One region of the Rhizobium sp. Nf11,1 genome, then DNA from elsewhere that is predicted to be linked to it. Evidence: riboswitches for the same ligand, from Rfam matches in the RefSeq annotation. Region 1 holds a riboswitch; the other holds the start of a gene.
What was found. Region 1 has a riboswitch for cobalamin ahead of bluB (5,6-dimethylbenzimidazole synthase). Riboswitches for the same ligand answer to the same signal wherever they lie in the genome.

Region 1 (7,257 bases):
CGTCGTCGAAAACGCCGGCGCGCACCATGAAACCCTTCGAAGAGCCGCCTTCCTCCGCGGGGCAGCCATAATAGCGCACCCTTCCCTTCAAGCCGCTTTCGGCAAGGAAATCCTTGACCGCAGCGGCAGCGAGCATGGATCCGGCGCCCAGCATATTATGGCCGCAGCCGTGACCATTGCCGCTGTCGACCAAGGGCCGCTGCTCGGCAATACCGGCCTCCTGGCTCAATCCCGGCAGCGCATCGAACTCGCCAAGGATTGCGATGACCGGGCCACCCTCGCCCGCCTCTCCCATGACCGCCGTCGGCAACCCGGCAATGCCGCGCTCGACACGAAAGCCCTCTCTTTCCAGCATGCGGGCGTGCTCTTCGGCAGATTGATGTTCGAGGTAATTGGTCTCGGGAATATCCCAGATGCGGTCACTCAACTCGAAGAACGCCGCGCGCTTTCTCTCGACGATTTCCCAGACCGCATCGGAGTTCTGCATGGATTTACAACCCGCCTCATATAATGGTAATCAAATTGGCGCCAATTTTATGCTCCAATTAAATCGGGCACGCAAGCCATGAGCTGGAATATTTTTCGACGCTGTCAATCGGCCTCGTTGTTGGCCGGGGGAGAGCTATGATAGTCATCGCCGAAATCGGGCTGGGGAGAATTGCATGAATTCGCTGGAAAGCGGAGCGACGGCGCAAGCACAAGAGCCGCAAACCTCCGATGTGACCGAACTCATTCTCCAGGATATCCTTGCCGGCCGTCTCCCGCCCGGAACCTGGCTGAAGCAGATCGATCTCGAAAGGCGGTATAACTGTACGCGGCCCGAGGTCCGCAGAGCTCTCGACAGGTTGGTGCAGAAGCGACTGGTGGAGCATGTCCCCAATCGTGGTTACCACGTCCATGAGCAAGACGGGCGCCGCGCCCGGGAGGTCAGCGACATTCGCGTCATCCTCGAAGTCGCCGTCAGCGACCGCATCGTCGCGAATGCGAGCGAGGCAGATATTGCGAAGTTGCGGGTTCTGGCTTCACGCTTCGACGATCTGGTGCTGAACGGCACCACGCTCGAACTTTACGAAGCCAATCTCGCCTTCCACCGCCATCTGCTTGCTCTCGCAGGCAACCAGGAACTCGTGGAGCTGATCACGGAAATTCGCCAGCGGACATCCTCCGCGCCGGTGTCGCAGTGGCGAACGCGCGCCCGCATCGAGCAATCCGGCCGCGAACATCAGCAGATGGTCGATGCGATAGAGCGACGCGATACCGATGGTCTGATGGAGCTGACGCGCAGGCACATTCTTCAAGCCTGATCGGCCTCGATGACGCCGTTAGCTGATGCTGAAACTTGGACATAAACCGGAAATCACTGAAGGGTGCATTTATGCCATCTCTGGCGGCGGCCTTGTGCCCTGATGCAATCGCGCCGCGTGGAGTTTTGACGCCGTGCCATCCCAGGCATCCGCAGCCAGTGGATATCCCCATATCACGGGCCCCGTATCGACAGCCGTCCTCCATCCGCAAGCTCATCCGCGCGTTCGTTGCCTGATATGCCGGAATGGCCCTTGCACCAGGCAATGGTTACGAGGGCGTTCCGGGATAGCTGAAGATCGACCGCTTTCCAGAGTTCCGCATTAGCGATTGCCCGGCTGCGGGCGTTCCCATTCGGATTGTTTTTCTTCCAGCCGTTGTTCTTCCAAATGTGCCGCCTGTCGTTGCAGCCTTTGACGGCATAGATCGAATCCGACCAGACGGTCGCGGCTTCGCCCGTTGCATCGCTACTGATCCACATGACTGCCTGCAAGACGGCGGTCAATTCCATCGAATTATTGGCGGACTCACGCACACCGCCGAAGCTGGACGCGATTTCCACAGAATCGCGATAGGCGACAAAGGCCCAGCCTCCGTGCCCGGAACCGGGGTCATAACAACCATCCACGAAGACGTGGAGACCGTGTTGGGCTGTCGGGGCCGTCGTTGTGGGGGAGCTTAGCTCCTTGCAAATGCCTGCCATTTTCGCCTTCGCTGCGCCCCTGCCCTGACCTGCGCGGTTTGCGACGGCCACCCGCAGCCGACATTGGAATTGCACGTTCCCTCGTGTCAACTATTGACGACGGTGGCACCGAAAGCGCCTACTGCCGATGGGAAACTGTGAGGGGCAGCGCCATGGACAATCCGTCCTGCAGGGCGGCCCCGCCCATGTTACGCCACTAAGCCATGCCCGGTATCGGTTTGCTTTCTGCGGACGTCCCATGAGCTTCTCATACCAGATGAGCGCCTCGTCGAAGTTCTACTTACCTAACGGAAGATTACCCACATCTTCTGGATAAAATCTCGAAAATGCGCTAGGAATTGATCCAAGCTTATTAAGAGAAACACGTTAAGAGACAAGGTACGGCGGATGGACGCCACCTTTGACCGATCGACACTTTCTCATTCCCGGACGACGCCGTGAAACGCCGAAATCTGTCTCTTGCTCTTGTGCTTGCGCTGGCATCACCGGCCGCAGCACAGACCAGCGCTATTTGCAACGACTTGCGCGGTCGCCTTGCCGACCTGCCACGATCGATCGGTAGCAATAATGGGCCGGAAGCGCGCCAATATGCAAATGCCATGGCCGAGCAGAACCTCGAGCTGCGCAAGGTCCGCAACGATCTGCGCAATAACGGATGCACTTCCGGCAGCATGGTCGTGATTGGCAGTGACAACGCCGATTTTTGCGCCGAACTCTCTGACGCCGAAGCCCGGATGATCGACAATATCCGTTATCTCCAGGAGCGCCGCGACGAGCTGCGCAACCAGGGTGACGGCACTGACGACTCGCGCCGAGAATTGACGGCGGCACTCGAACGCAACGGCTGCAACAGCGACAATTTCTATGCCCCGACCGAGCGTAGCGCAGACGACCCCGCCCCGAGTGTCGAGGAACAGGCGATGCGCACCGATACCTTCATTCCGCTCGGCGGCGGTGAAGAGACCGATCTGCGTTACGGCCTGCCGAGGGCCGAAATGTTTTCACCGATCAGCACCATCTGCGTGCGCAGCTGCGACGGTGGCTTCTTCCCGATCAGCTCAAATACCACTTCGGTGGATTTCGGCCGCGATGCCCAGACCTGCGCCAAGATGTGCCCCGGCATTGAAACCGAGCTCTTCTATCGCGACGTGACCAGCACCGACTCCTCGAACATGATCTCGGTCGCAACGGGCGCGCCCTATAGCGCCATGAAGAACGCTTTTGTCTACAAGAACCGCGCGCCTGGCGAGAAAAATTCCTGCGCCTGCAATCTCACCGCCTATTACGAGGAGATGCGCGGCAAGCAGGCCCTGAGCGAACCGCCGCAGCAGGGCTCGATCACGACGGTCCGCACTAAACCGCCGACGAAAGATACTGCGGCAGCATCAGCCCCGCCGCAGCCATCCGTTGCCGAACGTCCCTACGACCCCACGCAGAACAAGGTTCGTCAGGTCGGCCCGCAATTCCTTGCCGGCGACCAGGGCTCGATCGACCTTGCCAATCCGGCGACGCCGGGCCCGCAACCACAGCAGCAGTAATTGCTACGGGTCGTTGCGTCCCCATCCGTCGTGGAAAACGAGTTCCTCGAGCGGCAGCCGCTGCCGCCAACCTTTGACCGAAAGTTCCGGTTCGTCATAAAGACGGTCGACAAAGCCGGCGCAGAGCCAGGCGACCACCTCGATATGCTCCGGTATGCCGAGAATTGTTTTCAGGTCGCCTTCATGAAAGATGCTGACCCAGCCGATGCCGACCCCTTCGGCGCGGGCCGCGAGCCAGAGATTCTGAATGGCGCAAACGGTCGAATAGGAATCCATCCTCGGATTGTGCGTCCGTCCCAGCACCACGCTGCCGCCGCGGGTGGGATCGCAGGTTACGCATATGCCGAGCGGCGCCTCCACGATGCCTTCGAGCTTGAGGGATCGATAGGCCTGCCGCCGCTCGCCTTCGAACATCGAAGCTGCCTCTTCGTTGGCCACGGCAAAGGCGTTGCGCACGCGGGCGCGGACGGTTGCACTTTTAACGAGAATGAAATTCCATGGCTGCATGAAGCCGACCGACGGCGCATGATGGGCGGCGGTCAGGAGCCGCGCCACGACATCGTCGGGCAAGGGATCGGGCAGGAACTGGCTGCGCACGTCACGCCGCGTCATGATTGCGTGATAGACGGCTTCACGTTCGGCCATGGAAAAACCGGATGCCGCCGAAAGGGCATCCGCATAAGAGGGTCGCATCGTCAAATCCCCAACAACGCAACCGCCCGCCGTCCGCGCGGGTTGGGTCTATCTCGCCAGGCCGGTCTTCTGACTCGGCTTCATCCATCTGCCGCAGCCTTCCCGGCAAAGCCAGTGGCGTGATGAAGCGGCAGACGTCGGCCTTACAGCGTTGGGCACGTTCCGGCCTTGCACCGGATTCCCGATTCTCCCGCCTGGACGGCGGGCACCTGACGGCGCATCTATTTCAGGAAATCGGAACGGAGGCAAGCGTCGGCACGTCAGCCTTAAAGAGGCGAACCCGTGATTTCGCCTCGCAAATTTTGCGTGACAATGAGCGGCCGCGACGCTACATACGCGGAATGTCGACGACTTCAGCCTACGCCTCCTCGCGATTTTATTCGTACCGCTGCTTCCAGCGGATGCGGGTCTGTGCGTAACTGAATTCAACGCGACGACAACCCGAACAGCCGCTAGTCTACCTGGCGGCTTTTCTGTTCCGCACGGTATGACCAAACAGGAGCCATGCCGTGCCCGACACCATCGATGATCTGCGTATTCTCGAGATCACCCCGCTGACCAGACCCGCCGATGTCATCGCGGAAATCCCCCGAACCGCCGCCGTCAGCGAGACGGTGACCAGCAACCGCCACGCGATCCATAAGATTCTCGAGGGTGAAGACGACCGCCTGATCGTCGTCATCGGCCCCTGCTCCATCCACGATCCGGTTGCTGCACGCGAGTATGCCGCGCGGCTGGCCGAGCAGCGACAGCGCTTCTCCAGTGATCTGGAAATCGTCATGCGCGTCTATTTCGAAAAGCCGCGCACCACAGTCGGCTGGAAGGGCTTGATGAACGACCCGCATCTCGACGGCAGCTACCGTATCGAGGAAGGGCTGAGAATTGCCAGAAGGCTGCTGCTCGACATCAACGCGATGGGCCTTCCCGCCGGGGTCGAATTCCTCGAGACGATCACACCGCAATACATTGCCGACCTCGTCAGCTGGGGTGCGATCGGCGCGCGCACGACCGAGAGCCAAATCCATCGCCAGCTCGCCTCCGGCCTCTCCTGCCCGATCGGCTTCAAGAACGGCACCGACGGCGGCGCACGCGTCGCGCTCGACGCGATCCTGGCCGCTTCACAGCCGCATCACTTCCCGGCCGTCACCAAGGCCGGACAGGCGGCAATCGCCTCGACGAAGGGGAATGAGGACTGCCACATCATCCTGCGCGGCGGCAAGCGGCCGAATTATGAGGCGGCCGATGTCGGAGCCGTCACAGCGGAATGCCTGAAACTCGGGGTCGCCCCGCGCATCATCATCGACGCCAGCCATGCCAACAGCAGCAAGGATCCGATGAACCAGCCGGGGGTGGTCAAGGACGTCGCCGGACAGATCGCCACGGGCAAGCATCACATCAAGGGCATGATGATCGAAAGCAACCTCGTCGCCGGTCGCCAGGATCTCATCCCCGGCAAGCCGCTGGTCTACGGCCAGTCCATCACCGATGGCTGCATCGGCTGGGATATATCGGTGGAAGTACTTGAGGATCTCGCCAAGGCTGTCCGCGACCGCCGCAAGGCCGCCGTTGCCGCTTAGGCGGCCGCATTCAACGCGGCGGGCAGACCCGCCGCCCATTCAAAAATGGCTTGTGGAGTCGGCGGCATCGATGCAATCGTACGCCGTATGACTGAATATTTTAAGGACAAGAAACTTGATTGCCGCACCTGCTCGCTTGCTTTTAGCCTGTTGTATCGCGTCAACCATGGGATTCAGTGCCGAGCGCGCCAAGGCTGACACAGCTGATAGCCCAAGCGTTTTTAAATTAGGTAGCTCGCTAGATGAGGCCAGGCGCATCTCAAGCGAGCGGGGTTGGAACGTAAGGGTGCTTTCACCTGAGCTGCCCGGTCAATGGTATGTTGATGGCGCAGAAGTTAGTCTTGTCGTTTGCGATAACAACCAAATCGTCGCGGTGACGAAAACACGAGATGGAGGCGTTGATGAGTTCGCCTCGATCGTGTTCTATTCGTTCACATCCAAGTATGGTCGACCGGAGACAACCGTAGTGGCATTTCAGTCGGGACCGACCACAGTTTCAAGTATCGATTCAAAATTTCCCCCTTCCGGGGGTGAGTCTGTTTCGGTGCAACTACAAAGCATCGGAGGGCACTCAAGAGTTACTGTGCACCGCGCTTCTGAAACATTGTGTCCGGCGGAAACAGCCCCCGCTAATCAGTGACTGCATCCCGCCATCATGAACTGGCGGTGCGCCCTCTCAAGATTTCGCCGGAAAATACCGTACATAGGCGAATTCCTCGCCATCAGGAGACCAGCAGGGCACGTTGATCGTGCCCTGCCCGCCGAACAGCTCGAACAGCGTCTTCAGATTGCCGCCGTCCATGTCCATCAGCCGCAGCCGCACGTCGAGATCGCGCGGATGGTCGAAGACCGAAGGATCGTAGGACAGGATCAGCACCTTGTCGTTTTTGGGCGATGGATGGGGAAACCAGTTGCCCTGATTGTCCGACGTCACCTGCTCGAGGCCCGTACCGTCGGGGTGGATACGCCAGATCTGCATCAACCCGGTGCGACTGGAATTGAAGTAGATCCATTGTCCGTCGGCGGAATAGTCCGGTCCGTCATTGCGGCCCTCGCCATGGGTCAGCCGAGTCTCGGCGCCGCCATCAACGGAAATGGTATAGATGTCAAAGAGATCGTCGCGAATGCCGCAATAGGCCAGCTGCCGCCCGTCCGGCGACCAACCATGCCAATAGGACGGCTGGTTTTGCGTGACGAGCCGCGGCGTGCCGCCTGCGATCGGCAGGATATAGATCGCCGACTTGCCGAATTCGGTCTTGTCAGAGATAACGATCTTGGTGCCATCAGGTGAAATGCCGTGATCATTGTTGCAATTGACGGCAAAGCTCGTATCGACCTTGACCACCTCGCCGCCATCGAGCGGCAGCCGGAAGAGCAGCCCGTCACCGTTGAGCAGCAGGTAGGAACCATCAGGCGAGAAGTTCGGCGCCTCCACCAGCCTGTC
Region 2 (7,257 bases), on a different contig from region 1:
GTCGTGCCGATCGACAGCGAGCAGAGCGGCGGCGGAATTGGCGGGGCTCGGGACCATCAGGAAACGGGCGCCTGCAAAGGCCGAACGAAAGAGATTGAGTTCAATGCGCATGGCCGCATCGCGCACGGTCTGCGTCAGGATCGCCAAGGTCATCTCGTTTACGTCGTTGCGGCAGGTAGAGATATCAAGCGCCGCGGCCAACCGGCCACGGTGATCGCGGATCGGCGCCGTCGTGCAGCTGAGGCTGGTATTTGCGCAGAAGAAATGCTGATCGCGGAAAATGGCGACGGCGCGTTCATCGGCGAGCGCCGTGCCGATGCCGTTGGTGCCGATGCTCGCCTCGGTCCAGATTGAGCCGGTCCAGAGGCCGAGTTTGTGAAATTCCTTGTCGTCGCCGGCAGCCCCGCGGCGCTCCAGCGCAATGCCGTTCCTGTCCGTCAGAAGCAAGCAACAGCCGGCCTTGCCGACGGTGCTGAAGAGACGATCGAGCTCTTCCGTCGCGCTGGCAATCAGCTGCCCGGACTGCTCGCGGGCGCGCCGGAACTCCTCGTCGGTCAGGCGCAGCGGCGCCCGTTCGTCCTCGGGTGCGAGCTGGTGCATCGTCATGCACCGCCGCCAGGAGGCGACCACCGGAGAACTGGCGGCGGCGGAGTCGCGTTGGGCCGACGTGTAGACGTGCTCGGCATGTGCAGAGTGTTCGTGCATCGGCTCCTCCCACCGAAATTCAGCGCAGTCTGGTGGAAAAGCCGCGGGTTTGCAATCAGCCCGCACTTGGCGGTCCTCAATCCCCGACTCTTCCCGACGAAAGGACTGAATTCACATTTCGGTGTTCGTGCCGTCTTCGTTGTAACAAAAGACTGCTCCTGTCCGTAGTTCTGTGCAGAAACGAAGTTTGCCGGCGAGGAGAATCGACCGTGTTGAACAGACGATTGTTGCTGATGGGCGCCGCTTTCGGAGCGATGGCAGTTCGCTTGGGCCTGATCGGTGAGGCGATCGCCGGCGAGACCTTCGCGGTGACGCACAGCGAGGCGGAATGGCGCAAGCTGCTGACGCCGGATCAGTATGCCGTCCTGCGCCAGGCGGGGACGGAGTCTCCCTTCACCAGCGTCTTGCTGCACGAGGAGCGGAACGGCAAGTTCGCCTGCGCCGGCTGCGACCAGAACCTGTTTTCCTCGGCGACCAAATTCGACAGCGGCACCGGCTGGCCGAGCTTCTGGGCGCCTCTTAAAGACGCCGTCGGCACGGAGCGCGACACCAGCTTAGGCATGACGCGGACCGCTGTGCATTGCAGCCGTTGCGGCGGCCATCTCGGTCATGTCTTTGATGACGGCCCGAAACCAACCGGGCTTCGCTACTGCATGAACGGTCTTGCCTTGACGTTTCATCCGGCCTCGGCCTGATCGGGGAACAGCTGTTGTCCCGATTCTGTTCTAGCGCGGCAACCAAGCCTCGATGCCGCGCCCGGCTGCACGGCCGGTCGCCAGACAGGCGGTGAGGAGATAGCCGCCGGTCGGCGCCTCCCAGTCGAGCATCTCACCGGCGACGAAGGTGCCGGGCAGCGCCTTCAGCATGAAGTCTTCGTTGATGCTGGTCCAGCGGATGCCACCTGCAGAGGAGATCGCCTCGGCAATCGGCTTTGTATCGAGAACCGGTACCGGCAGAGCCTTGATCACGCCGGCGAGACGTTCGGGATCGGCTCGGTCGCGGTCCGGCGCGAGTTCGCGCAGCAATGCCGCCTTGACGCCTTCAAGCCCGGCACCCTTGCGCAGGCGGTTTGAAAAGCTCGACCTGGTGTCCTGCCGCGTCAAATCGCGCGCCAGCCTTTCGATCGTCCGGCCCGGGGCGAGGTCGAGCGTCAGGGCAGCGCTGCCGTGGTGCAGCAGCCGGTCGCGGAGGCTGGCCGCATGGGCGTAGACCAAGCTGCCTTCGATGCCGCTGCCGGTGATGACGAACTCGCCGGGAAAGGTGCCGGCTTCGGATGTGGCGGTGACCGACTTGACGGGCTCGCCGGCGAAACGCGCGCTGAAGCCGGCGCTCCAGTCGACGACGAAGCCACAATTGGCGGGCCGGAAAGCAGCGATCTCGACGCCCCTCTGGGCCAACCAGGGCAGCCAGGCGGCATCCGAGCCAAGGCGCGGCCAACTTGCGCCGCCAAGCGCCAGCAGGGCGGCGTCGCAATGGACGATGCTACGCCCTTCCGGCGTTTCGAAAACGTAACCGTCTTCGACAAGGCCGGTCCAGCGATGGCGGGTGCGCAACGCAACACCCCGCTCTTCAAGCCGCTTGAGCCAGGCACGCAGCAAAGGAGAAGCCTTCATCACCTTGGGGAAAACCCGGCCGGACGAGCCGACGAAAGTTTCCGTCCCGAGCCCTGCGGCCCAATCCCTGATATCACCGGGAGTAAAGGCGTCGAGAGCGGGACGTAGACGGGCTGAAGCCGTTCCGAAGCGCGTAACGAAACGGGCATAATCCTCGGAATGGGTGATGTTGAGGCCCGACTTGCCGGCCAGCAGGAACTTGCGGGCGAAGGTCGGCATCGCGTCGTAGATCGCCACAGCATGGCCGGAGAGCGAAAGCAGCTCGGCAGCCGCAAGACCCGTGGGGCCGCCACCGATGATCGCAATCCGTTTCTGGCTCATGATGTCTTCGCCCGATTCCTTCCGGCGCAGTTTTGGCGCGGTCGCCGCTCACCTGCAAGGGTGCAGGTCGTCAATGGTGAGAATGCATGCATTGACCATGGTCGGCGAGAATCTCTATGACCCGGCACTGGTCGACGCGGCCGTGGCCGCAGCCCTCCACCATCATTTCCAGCTCGGCCTTCAAAGCCATCAGGCTGCGGATGCGCTGCTCAACCTCAAGGAGGCGAGCCTTGGCGATGGCGTCGGCCGAGGCGCAGGACTGGTTCGGATCATCCTGCAGCGTCAGCAGCGTGCGGATTGCCTCGATCTCGAAACCGAGCTCGCGCGCGTGGCGGATGAAAGCGAGGCGGCTGATGTCGGCAGGTTCGAAGGATCGCTGGTTGCCTTCGCTGCGGCTCGGGGCCGCAAGCAGGCCGATGCTCTCGTAATAGCGCACCGTCGGCACCTTGACGCCGCTCCGGCGTGCGGCTTCGCCGATGGTGATCTTTTTCATGATTTTCCTCTTGCACCTCTAGTCGCTAGAGGATGTAGGAGAAATGCTTCTATTTGGCAAGGAAGCGGATCATGGCGGAGACGAGCGAGACACGGTACCGGGTCGGCGGCATGGATTGCGCCGCCTGCGCGACCAAGATCGACGCGGCGGTCAGACGGGTGGCAGGCGTTGCTGATGTTTCCGTGTCGGTGATGGCGGGCACGATGACCGTCCGGCATGACGGCAGTGACCTCAAGGCGATCGAGAAGAAGGTGACGGGGCTTGGTTATTCCGTCTCGCCCTTTGCCGGAAGCGCAGCCCCTATACCTGAACGCCGCTTGCATCGTCATGACCATCATCATGATCACGGCGATCACGCAGACCACCACCACGCCGGTCATGATCACAGTCATGAAGGCCATGGTCACGACCACGCCCGTGGCGAAAAGGAAATCGAAGGCCTGCATGGGCACGGCTACATGCCGATGACCGGCCCCTGGTGGAAGAGCAGGAAAGGGCGGTTGACCATACTTTCCGGTGCAGCGCTCGTTACCGCTTATACTATCGGCCATCTCGTGCCGGCAGTCGCGTCCTATGCCTTTATCGTCGCCATGCTGGTCGGTCTGGTGCCGATCGCCCGGCGCGCTGTCATGGCGGCCCTCTCCGGCACTCCTTTCTCGATCGAGATGCTGATGACGATCGCCGCCGTCGGCGCCGTCATCATCAACGCGGGAGAGGAAGCGGCAACCGTCGTCTTCCTGTTCCTCGTCGGCGAGTTGCTCGAAGGGGTGGCCGCGGGCAAGGCGCGTGAAAGCATCCAGTCTCTAACGGCCCTGGTGCCGAAAACCGCACTGCTCGAAGACAATGGGCAGATGCGCGAGGTGCCGGCGGAAAGCCTTGCCGTGGGGGCGATCATCATGGTTCGTCCCGGCGACCGCATCTCGGCCGACGGCATCATCGTTTCAGGCGAGAGCGTGATCGACGAGGCGTCGGTGACGGGCGAGAGTACGCCGGTGCGCAAGGGCGTCGACGCCGTCGTTTATGCCGGTACGGTGAATGGCGATGCGGTGCTCCGGGTTCGTGTCACGGCGGCCGCAGCCGACAATACCATCGCCCGTGTCGTCAAGCTGGTGGAGGAGGCGCAGGAATCCAAGGCGCCGACGGAACGCTTCATCGATCGGTTCTCGCGCTATTATACGCCCGGTGTTGTCGTGGTCGCCGCACTCGTCGCGGTCGTTCCGCCGCTTTTCTTCGGCGGTTTGTGGCACGAATGGATCTACAAGAGTCTTGCCATCCTTTTGATCGGTTGCCCTTGCGCACTGGTGATCTCGACGCCAGCGGCGATCGCCGCTTCGCTGTCGGCAGGTGCGCGGCGCGGGCTCTTGATGAAGGGCGGCGCGGTCCTGGAAACGCTCGGCAAGGTGACGATGGTCGCCTTCGACAAGACAGGCACGCTGACCGAAGGCAAGCCCAAGGTGACCGACATCGTCTCCTTCGGATTGAGCGACGCGCAGCTCTTGTCGCGTGCGGCCGTGCTGGAGCGGGGGTCAAGCCATCCGTTGGCACTCGCCATCCTCAACCGCGCCAAGGCCGATGGTGTTCCGGTGCCGCCGGCTTTTGAACTCGAGGCGCTGCCGGGCAAGGGCGTCCGTGGCAAAGTCGGGGGCGAGACGCTGGATCTGCTGTCGCCGTCCGCTGCCCGCGAGCGCGGCGCGCTCAGCGCCGAACAGAGTGCACGCATCACTGACCTGAACGACGAGGGCAAGAGCGTGTCGGTGCTGCTTGTCAACGGCGCTGCGGCCGGTCTGATCGCCATGCGTGACGAGCCGCGTGAGGACGCGGTGGCCGGGCTCTCGGCGCTCAAATCGGCCGGCGTCAAGGCGATGATGCTGACTGGGGACAACAAGCGGACGGCAGCGGCCGTTGCCGGCATGCTCGGCATCGACTGGCGCGGAGAGATGATGCCCGAGGACAAGCAGCGGGTCGTCGGTGAACTGAAGCTCGAGGGTTTCACCGTCGCCAAGGTCGGCGACGGTATCAACGACGCGCCGGCGCTCGCCGCCGCCGACATCGGTATCGCCATGGGCGGCGGCACCGATGTGGCGCTGGAGACGGCCGATGCCGCCGTGCTGCACGGGCGCGTTGGCGACGTGGCGCGAATGATCGCGCTTTCGCAGCGGACGATGCGCAATATCCTCGAGAATATCACCATTGCACTCGGGCTGAAGGCTGTCTTCCTGGTGAGCACGATCATCGGGATCACCGGGCTCTGGCCGGCGATTCTCGCCGATACCGGAGCCACCGTGCTGGTTACGATCAACGCGCTCAGGCTGCTCCGCGTAGAGGAATAAATCCTTTCCTCTTCGGAGCGCCGATTAGGGCCGATCCGGAATCGAAAACCGCAGAGCCGGCTACAGGCCGGCTCTCGTCGTTCAGGCCTTCTCCACAGTTCGTTTTGTTTAAGCCTTCATTATCCATGTTTTTCACAGGAACGCAGTGATTTCAAACCTGCCGTAACGCAACGCACAAACCATCCGTTGACGTGAATTTCGATTCGCGTACTATATCTAGTGTTCAAGGTTCCTTCGATTCGTGAGGATCGCGGGCTAAGACGGGAATATGGTGCGTCTCGCCATGAGGGTGGGGCAAGGCCGGAGCTGCCCCCGCAACTGTGAGCGGAGAGCAACTGTCCGATTTCGGGTCACTGGGGCATGATGCCTCGGGAAGGCTGGGCAGGTGCTTCGACCCGTGAGCCAGGAGACCTGCCTTGAATGAAACGTCCACGGGCGGGGTGTCCGGAAGGTCGCGTGCATGCAGCGGAATGATCCGCGCTGTTGCGCTGCCCCGAACGACCGCATGAGCACTTCGGGGTTTGAAGTCATGTCGAGAGCATCAAGGCCGGCGCCCGCGCACATCCTGCGAGGGACCAAGTCAGGCGTTTAAAGCGCCAACCTTGCCAGATCACTATCAAGCATTTCCCCGGACGCCGCATGGCGCCCGATCCCAGTCCTGCGTCCTGAATTCATTGACTTCACGAGGAACATGATGAGCGTTACCGTTTACAGCAAGCCGGCCTGTGTCCAATGCACGGCCACTTACCGCGCCCTCGATCGCCTGGGCGTGGATTATGAGATCGTCGATATTTCCGAGGATGCCGAAGCGCTCGATCGCGTGCGTGGCATGGGCTACATGCAGGTTCCGGTCGTCGTTGCCGGCGAGCAGCATTGGGCGGGCTTCCGCCCCGACATGATCAGCGCGCTCTCCTGACCGGAGAAAAGGAGTGGGGCTGATCGTCTATTATTCCAGCCGATCCGGGAACACCCATCGTTTCGTCGAGAAGCTGGGATTGCGCGCGGCGCGCATTCCCCTCGGCGCTGAGGCCATCCACATTCGCGAACCCTATGTGCTGATCTCGCCTACCTATTGCGGAAACGGCGGTAAAGGGGCCGTGCCCAAGCGGGTGATCCGCTTCCTCAACGAGGCGGAAAACCGCTCCAACATCCGCGGCGTGATTGCTGCGGGCAACAGCAATTTCGGCGAGACCTATGGGCTCGCCGGCGATGTCATCTCGAAGAAGTGCCGGGTGCCGTACCTCTACAGGTTCGAGCTCCTGGGAACTGCCGAGGATATCTCCAATGTCAAAGACGGGATGGGACGATTTTGGACACGGGAACAAATCTGACGCGGGACGCGGGCGCAAAACCGCTGAAAGCGGCCGAAACACTCGACTATCATGCACTGAACGCGATGCTCAACCTCTACGACGACGAGGGAAAGATCCAGCTCGACAAGGATCGCGTGGCGGCCAAGCAATATTTCCTGCAGCATGTGAACCAGAACACCGTGTTCTTTCACAATCTTCGGGAAAAGCTCGATTACCTCGTCACGGAGGGCTATTACGAGCAGGAGGTTCTCGACCAGTATTCCTTCAATTTCGTCCGCGACCTGTTCGATCAGGCCTATGCCAAGAAATTCCGGTTTCCTACCTTCCTCGGGGCTTTCAAATATTACACCAGCTATACGCTGAAGACCTTCGACGGAAAGCGCTATCTCGAGCGCTACGAAGACCGCATCTGCATGGTGGCGCTGGCTTTGGCGCGCGGCGATGAGGCCCTTGCTCGCGACATAGTCGACGAGATCATTTCC

Region 2: another riboswitch for cobalamin. It lies ahead of nrdH (glutaredoxin-like protein NrdH); the one in region 1 lies ahead of bluB (5,6-dimethylbenzimidazole synthase).

The regions. Positions count from the first base shown of each region.
Region 1 is NZ_JBOBHU010000010.1:35,162-42,418, forward strand. Features, by position in the region: gene ACQ7C1_RS16250 (M20 family metallopeptidase) at 1-487, opposite strand, end outside; gene ACQ7C1_RS16255 (GntR family transcriptional regulator) at 663-1,304, shown strand; gene ACQ7C1_RS16260 (ribonuclease H family protein) at 1,478-2,005, opposite strand; gene ACQ7C1_RS16265 (DUF2865 domain-containing protein) at 2,443-3,543, shown strand; gene bluB (5,6-dimethylbenzimidazole synthase) at 3,547-4,236, opposite strand; cobalamin riboswitch at 4,279-4,464, opposite strand; gene ACQ7C1_RS16275 (3-deoxy-7-phosphoheptulonate synthase) at 4,746-5,813, shown strand; gene ACQ7C1_RS16280 (TolB family protein) at 6,490-7,257, opposite strand, start outside.
Region 2 is NZ_JBOBHU010000038.1:5,935-13,191, forward strand. Features, by position in the region: gene ACQ7C1_RS30540 (helix-turn-helix domain-containing protein) at 1-705, opposite strand, end outside; gene msrB (peptide-methionine (R)-S-oxide reductase MsrB) at 915-1,400, shown strand; gene ACQ7C1_RS30550 (TIGR03862 family flavoprotein) at 1,431-2,639, opposite strand; gene ACQ7C1_RS30555 (MerR family transcriptional regulator) at 2,710-3,132, opposite strand; gene ACQ7C1_RS30560 (heavy metal translocating P-type ATPase) at 3,204-5,462, shown strand; cobalamin riboswitch at 5,672-5,895, shown strand; gene nrdH (glutaredoxin-like protein NrdH) at 6,157-6,378, shown strand; gene nrdI (class Ib ribonucleoside-diphosphate reductase assembly flavoprotein NrdI) at 6,392-6,793, shown strand; gene nrdE (class 1b ribonucleoside-diphosphate reductase subunit alpha) at 6,772-7,257, shown strand, end outside.